Regions from separate parts of the Rhodococcus sp. NPDC059969 genome, predicted to be linked through region 2. Evidence: riboswitches for the same ligand, from Rfam matches in the RefSeq annotation. Region 2 holds a riboswitch; each other region holds the start of a gene.
What was found. Region 2 has a riboswitch for S-adenosylmethionine ahead of ACFWAD_RS09045 (LLM class flavin-dependent oxidoreductase). Riboswitches for the same ligand answer to the same signal wherever they lie in the genome.

Region 1 (2,261 bases), on a different contig from region 2:
TGCCATGCTAGTTGTCCGTTCGAGTTTTCGGGGACCGAGCTCAGCTCAGACGCACTCGGCTGCGCCGGCATTGTCGTCTGCGGCTCCGAGGAAGGGGCGGGTCTCGGGCACAGGGTTCCACGCACCTGCCGTCTTCGCGTACTTCCAATCACGCTGATTCGAAACCAGGATGTTCACGGCGTCGACCAACCGCGTGACGTCATCCGAGCTGCTACCGAGGCCGAGGCTGGCGCGAACTGCACCGCCGGAGAGGCCGAGGCGTGCGAGAACTGGATGTGCGCAGAAGCGACCGTCGCGAACTCCGATGCCGTGCTCGGCGGAGAGGAATGCGGCGATCTCGCCCGCTTCGAATCCGTCGACGGTGAAGGTGACGATTCCGACGGCGTCAGGAGCGTCGTTCCACAGCCGTACGAGTGAGACGCCTTCGATGGCGGACAAGCCGTCAGTGAGCTGGGCGGTGAGCGCCTTCTCATGCTCGGCGATGACGTCGAAGTCCAGAGCGTGCAGGGTTTCGCAGGCGGTCGCGATAGCTGCCGCACCGAGCACGTTGGGCGAACCGGCCTCGTGGCGTGCGGGCGCGCAAGCCCACTCGGTGGATCCGATGGTCACCTCACGCACGGCGCCGCCGCCGGCGAGGTACGGCTGAGCTTCGTCGAGCCAGTCACGGCGGCCGACGAGAACGCCGGCGCCGAAGGGCGCGTACAGCTTGTGGCCCGAGAACGCTACGTAGTCGACGCCGCATTCCTGCAGGTCGATGCGACGGTGGGGAGCCAACTGAGCAGCGTCGACGAGGATACGTGCGCCGCAACGGTGAGCGATGTCAGCCAAGCGTGCAATCGGCAGGATCTCACCGGTCACGTTGGAGGCGCCGGTGATTGCGAGCAGTGCGGCAGGCTTGGTGCACAGTTCACCGATCAGACGCTCGATGGTCTCTTCGATGGTGTCTGCGGCGGTGACGATACGAGCGTCGTTCCACGGCAACAGGTTTGCGTGATGCTCGACGTCGAGGACAACGGTGCTGCCGGGGACACACTGGGCCAGCAGGTTCAGCGAATCGGTGGTGTTTCGGGTGAAGACGACAACCTGATCGTCGGCACAGTTCACGAAACGAGCAACGGATTCACGAGCGTTCTCGTAGGTGAGGGTGGAGATCCGGGACGCGTAGCCGGCACCGCGGTGGACGCTGGCGTACGTGGGCAACAACTCGGCGATACGGTCGGTGACCTGGGCCAATGCCGGCGCACTCGCGGCGTAGTCGAAGTTGGCGTAGGAGCATTCGCCGCCCTGAACCAGCGGAACCTGCAGGTCAGCACCCGAAACCTTGGCGATCGGAGCGGTGCAGCAGGTGTCGGCACTCAATACAGCAGTCATCGAAGACAATCCTCACGTTCAAGGACTCATTCGTTCGGGTGATGGCCCCGGAAGAGTCCGCGCTTGCCGCATTCGTTTTCGAACGCAGCCGGGTCGTCACCCGGAGCACCCCACCGCGGAGGAGGGTTGCCGACCAGCAAGCCGGGGCTGAACACTGGTACTCGTGACCTGGCAACGAGGATGGCAGGAACTTCCCGTGCTTGTCAAGACGAAGCTGCGAAGCCCGTCGTCACGGCGCGATCGTTCGGCAGGCGAGGTGGAGTGCAAGCCTGGTTTCCGGATCGGCCAGATCCACCGAGAGAAGGCGCTGAATTCGATCGATCCGACTCGATACGGTGTTGCGGTGCAAGCCCATTCGAGTTGCGGTGTGAGCCAGAGACGATTCTTCGTCGAGGTACGTCGAGAGAGTCTCGAGCAACTCTCCACTCGAATCTCGTAGCGGCGCGAGCAGTGCCGCGGCGGCGGGCTGAAACGTGTCGGTTCGCGTCCACGCCAGCAGCAACTGCGCCAGCCCGAGGCGGTCCACGTGCAGGAACCGGCCGGTGTGCGACCGGGAACCGGCGAGACGAGCGGCATCCCCCGCCTCCGACAGAGACGCTCCGATACCGGCAGGGCCATCGTGCGCGCGTCCCACTCCCACCCACGTCTCCATTGTGGGCTCCAACCGCGCTTGAGCTGTGCGAATACGTTCGGCAATCCTGGTGATCGCCTCCGGTCGCGGCTCACCTGGCAGAGTCGTCCACGCTGCCCAGCCGTCAGCCTGTTCCACAACGTTGGCGTCGATTCCCTCCGCTGCGAGGGCGTCTGCAACCTCAGTGCGCCTGGCCACCAGGTCAACCTCGCCGATGGCCAGGACTTTGATGCCGATGTGCCAGCCGTCCAGCGCCCAA
Region 2 (2,261 bases):
GGCCGCTGCAGCCCGAGGTTGCCCCTCAGCGTCGAGCCCGGAACGGGGCGCCGCGTCAACCCGGCCTTGGACAACCCCGGAAGCACGAACTTGGCCAGCACAGGGAGGTCCTCGTCGATCACGAGAGCGTGGAAATGAACACCGTCGAGGTGCCCGGCCAACTCTTTCAGAACTGCGGCCGCCTCCCCCGGATCTGCAGCCAGGAGCAGTCGACCACTGTCGACGGCTTTCCCGTGCGAGTTCAGCTCAGTCAGCCGCTGCGCCGCAGACAGATTCGGCGTATCGAAAGCCACATCGACCTCGGCGACCACCAATGACGCGCCCTCATCGCGCGCCTTGGCAGCCGACTGTGCGATGGCCTCCACCGAATCACCGGACACGAGAACAACATCCGCCTGGTGTGGTTCGATGGCGCCGTAGCGGCCGAAGACCACCAACTGGCCTTGCGGCGGCCGCGGAACGATGGCCGGCCCCTTCACCGAGAACGTGTCGCCCTCGAAATTGACGTAATGCAAACGATCACGCTCGAGGAACCGTCCACTGAGATAGTCACGGACGACGGCGTCGTCCTCCCACGAGTCCCAGAGATCAGTCACGACGGTGACCGAATCCCGCTGCTCCTGCTGACGCGCCGACTCCGTTGCCACCGGAGCTCTCCCCCACGCCCTCGCCGCAGCGTCGTCCTCGACCGGAACGGCAAGCCAGCCGCCGCGCCCGCGGGAGGAGTAGTCGAGCGTCGCCAATTGCGAAGAGGTATGGAATGGTTCGGCGTACGTGGTCCCGACGACGGGGACCAGCCCGATCGTGCTGGTCGTCGCCGCCACGTACGCCGCCCTCGAGACAGCGTCGATACGACCGACTACGTCACCGCTCGGAGGAAGGATGGAATCGTCGAACGTCGCGAACGTGAAGCCCGCATTCTCGGCAGCCGAGACGCGATCGCGCACGGTCTTACCCGTGAGCAGCTGGTCCGGGCGGTGCGAGCTTCGGCGCCAGGCAGCGGGGTGAGTACCCTCGCCGTCCAATTCGATACCCACGGCAAAAACAGTCATGCGTCCTCCATCGGTCCTGGCGGTAGCACCCACACTGCGGTTAGGTAGCGGGTTGCTGCGGCATCATCGAGCCAGGTCTCTCAGCCACTCTGGATGGTGGATGCAATCTATGTCGACCACGACAGGCAAGTCAAATTCGATCATTCGAATTACCTTGACTAGCAACATATTTCAAAAGAATCACGATGATCGAAAGGGTTGCGTGTTCACGCTATCGAGCTGGGCACGACAAAACCCCGCCCGACTCACGTCGGACGGGGCTCTCGGGTTGCGCGTATGGCTACTCAGCGCCCATCCATGCCTGGTCGAACAACATGATGCCCGTTGCGGTCGGAACCACACCGTGCACGTTCTTCTGCCAAGCCCAGAAAGAGGCCAATCCACCGACCGGAGCCGACGGAACCGTTTCGTTCCACAAGGTCTGGATCTTGCTGATCACGGCCAGCGCCGACGCGTTGTCCTTCGTCTGCTGCAGATCAGCGATCAACTGATCCATAGCGGGGTTGGCGTAACCCGCGGTGTTCGCCATCGAGGTGCTGTTGGTCGTGGAGAACAATCCGAGATCGAGAATCGACTCGTACATTCCGATACCCGCGTGCGCGAGGTCGAAATCGTGCTTGACGTAGACGTTCTGCACGATGTCGCCGGCGTTGTTGGCCAAGATCAAGTTCACCTCGAACCCGACGGCCTGCAACAGTGACTGCACGGCGAGGCCGATCGCATGGTCCTTCGGCTCACTGAGAACGACGTAGTCAAGAGTGCCGTCGAATCCGTCTGCCTTTGCCTGATTCAGAAGTTCCTTCGCCTTTTCGGGGTCGTAGGCAATACCCGGGGTGTCTACATGCCATTGGGACGTCGGTCCGAACAACTCCGAGCCCGGCAGTCCCTCACCGTTTTCCACTCGCTGATCGATCAACGTGGTGTCCAGCGCGTAGCCGATAGCCTGTCGAACGCGAACATCCGAGCCCGGTCGGCCTTCACGGTTGTTGACGATCTCGGCGCTTCCGGCATTGAGCACGTCGATGTAGCCGGGGTAACCAGCGGACTTGGCAGAATTGATCGCCGACGTCAGGCCACGAATGTAAGCGACGTCGAGCTGTCCGCTGTTCAATGATTCGAGATTGGCCTGCGGACCGTTGAGTGCAACCATCCGCAACTTGTCCAGCTTGGGAGCGCCGCCGTAGTAGGAAGGGTTGGCCTTGAAGATTC
Region 3 (2,261 bases), on a different contig from region 2:
ACCAGGAGATCAACGCCGGCAAGTACTTCCAGCGTGCCGAACGACTTGTGGATTCCGCGCGCTTCGACGGCGTACACCGTCTCTTCGGCCAATTCTGCGGTCATCGGGTCGCACCTCTCGGAATATCGAGACGCGCGTCACGAATCTCTTCGAACTTCTTGCGCGCCTTCTGGATCGGAGTCAACGGAAGGGCTCGGGCGGATCCACGTGCGTAGTGGCGCTCAACGTAGTACTGACCGATCGAGAGCAACGTCGTGAGGATGATGTACCAGATTGTGGCGACCATCAGCAGGGGCACAACTCGTCCGTTGCGGCCGAAGATGACCTGCACCTGGTAGAACAGTTCGGCGATCGCCATGGTGGAGACGATGGACGTTCCCTTGAAGAGTCCGATGACCTCGTTGGCGGCATTGGGGAGGATCGCCCGCATCGCCTGCGGGAGAATGATCTTGAAGAACTGGCGACTGCGCGGAATACCTAGCGAGTGAGCTGCTTCGATCTGACCGTGATCCACCGAGATAATTCCGGAGCGGATGATCTCGGCCGAGTACGCGGCCTGGTGCAGTGCCAAACCGATGACTGCTGCAGTGAATCCGCCGATCACACCGCTGACCTGGAAGGTGAAGAACTCCGGTCCGAAAGGTATTCCAAGAGAAAGGGTCTGGTACAGGTACGTGATGTTGAACCAGAAGAGCAGCTGCACGATGAGCGGAATCGAGCGGAAGGCCCAGATGTAGGTCCAGGCGATCACCTGCAGGACCGGGTTCTTCGACAACCGGCCGAGTGCCAGGAAAACACCGAGCCCGAATCCGAGGATCGTCCCCCACAGGGTCAGTTTGATCGTCATCCACAACGCGGCAAGCACCGATTTCGCGGTGAAGTACTGCGCGAACGTCGGCCAGTCCCAGCCGGGGTTGACGACGAGGCCGTGAATGAATTGAGCAAGCAAAACCAGCACGACCGCGCTGATCACCCAGCGCAACGGGTGCCAGGTACGAGCAACGACAAGTTCCGAGTCGGGAAGCTGCGGCTCGGCCACCGACTTTTCGGGGCGGACATCGGTGGGCGCGCTCACGGCGCACTACCTGACGGAGTGGACATCACGAATAGACCTTTCGGGAAATGGGAACGCAGCTGTGTTCTCGAGGTGGCGTACTCGAGTTGCGAAGACGACGACAGTTCGGTCGGTGACAGTGAGGTCAGAGACAGTGACACGAAGCGGTGCGGCACAGATCGATGTGACGACGCCTGTGCGCAGCGTGCGAAGTGGAACCCATGTGATGCCTTCCATCGGTCCTGGCGGTAGCACCCGCTCCCGATCACTCGGGGGGTTGCTGCGACGTCGACGAGCCAGGTCTCTCGGTCGCTCTGGATGGTGAGCAAAGACTAGACGCGAAATCCCGAGTCGTCAAATGTTGTATTTCCCTGCACTGCAAGGGAAATGAAGGTCGCTTCATGTTGAAATCGCACTGATTTCAACGGTGTCCGAAACCTTGGTCGCCGTGTTCAATGGAGTGTTCGAATCGAGACCGGGACCGCCGTCCGGACTGACTTTTCCTCTGCCGTACCGTCTGCGGAGTGAGTGGAATCGACGCTTTCTTCATCTTGTTGGCCGGCATCGGTGCGGGCGCGATCAATGCCGTCGTCGGCAGTGGAACGCTGATCACGTTTCCCACCCTGGTCGCCTTCGGGATGCCGCCGGTGACCGCGACCATGTCCAACGCGGTCGGGCTCGTCGCCGGCGGGGTTTCGGGCACGTGGGGATACCGGCGTGAGTTGTCCGGGCAGTGGGATCGTTTGAAGTGGCAGATTCCCGCGTCGCTCGCCGGCGCACTCCTTGGTTCGTGGTTGCTCATGCACCTACCCGAGAAACTGTTCGAGACCATCGTTCCGGTGCTGCTGATCCTGGCTCTCGCACTTGTCCTCCTCCAGCCACGTATCCAGGCGTGGGCGAAGAAGCGTTCCACCGAAGAGACGACGCTGTCCACCAAGAGGCTGATGCTCCTGACCGCGGGCACCTTTGCCGTCGGCATCTACGGCGGCTACTTCACCGCCGCGCAGGGCATCCTCCTCATCGGTGTGATGGGTGCCATCCTCCCGGAAACCCTCCAGCGCATGAACGGCGCGAAGAACCTGCTCTCACTGCTCGTCAACATCGTCGCGGCCGGAATGTACATCACTCTGGCCTTCGACCAGATCAATTGGGCAGCAGCGGGTTTGATCGCTGTCGGCTCACTCGGTGGCGGCGTTTTGGGCGCCCG

Region 1: linked by a shared signal. The riboswitch ahead of ACFWAD_RS17700 (aminotransferase class V-fold PLP-dependent enzyme) and the one ahead of ACFWAD_RS09045 (LLM class flavin-dependent oxidoreductase) in region 2 are both predicted to bind S-adenosylmethionine.
Region 3: linked by a shared signal. The riboswitch ahead of ACFWAD_RS25640 (putative leader peptide) and the one ahead of ACFWAD_RS09045 (LLM class flavin-dependent oxidoreductase) in region 2 are both predicted to bind S-adenosylmethionine.

The regions. Positions count from the first base shown of each region.
Region 1 is NZ_JBHWUF010000006.1:27,097-29,357, reverse strand. Features, by position in the region: gene ACFWAD_RS17700 (aminotransferase class V-fold PLP-dependent enzyme) at 46-1,371, opposite strand; SAM riboswitch class IV at 1,426-1,540, opposite strand; gene ACFWAD_RS17695 (PucR family transcriptional regulator) at 1,601-2,261, opposite strand, start outside.
Region 2 is NZ_JBHWUF010000002.1:16,748-19,008, reverse strand. Features, by position in the region: gene ACFWAD_RS09045 (LLM class flavin-dependent oxidoreductase) at 1-1,052, opposite strand, end outside; SAM riboswitch class I at 1,057-1,152, opposite strand; gene ACFWAD_RS09040 (ABC transporter substrate-binding protein) at 1,333-2,261, opposite strand, start outside.
Region 3 is NZ_JBHWUF010000012.1:38,907-41,167, reverse strand. Features, by position in the region: gene ACFWAD_RS25650 (amino acid ABC transporter ATP-binding protein) at 1-104, opposite strand, end outside; gene ACFWAD_RS25645 (amino acid ABC transporter permease) at 101-1,075, opposite strand; gene ACFWAD_RS25640 (putative leader peptide) at 1,200-1,277, opposite strand; SAM riboswitch class I at 1,285-1,379, opposite strand; gene ACFWAD_RS25635 (sulfite exporter TauE/SafE family protein) at 1,579-2,261, shown strand, end outside.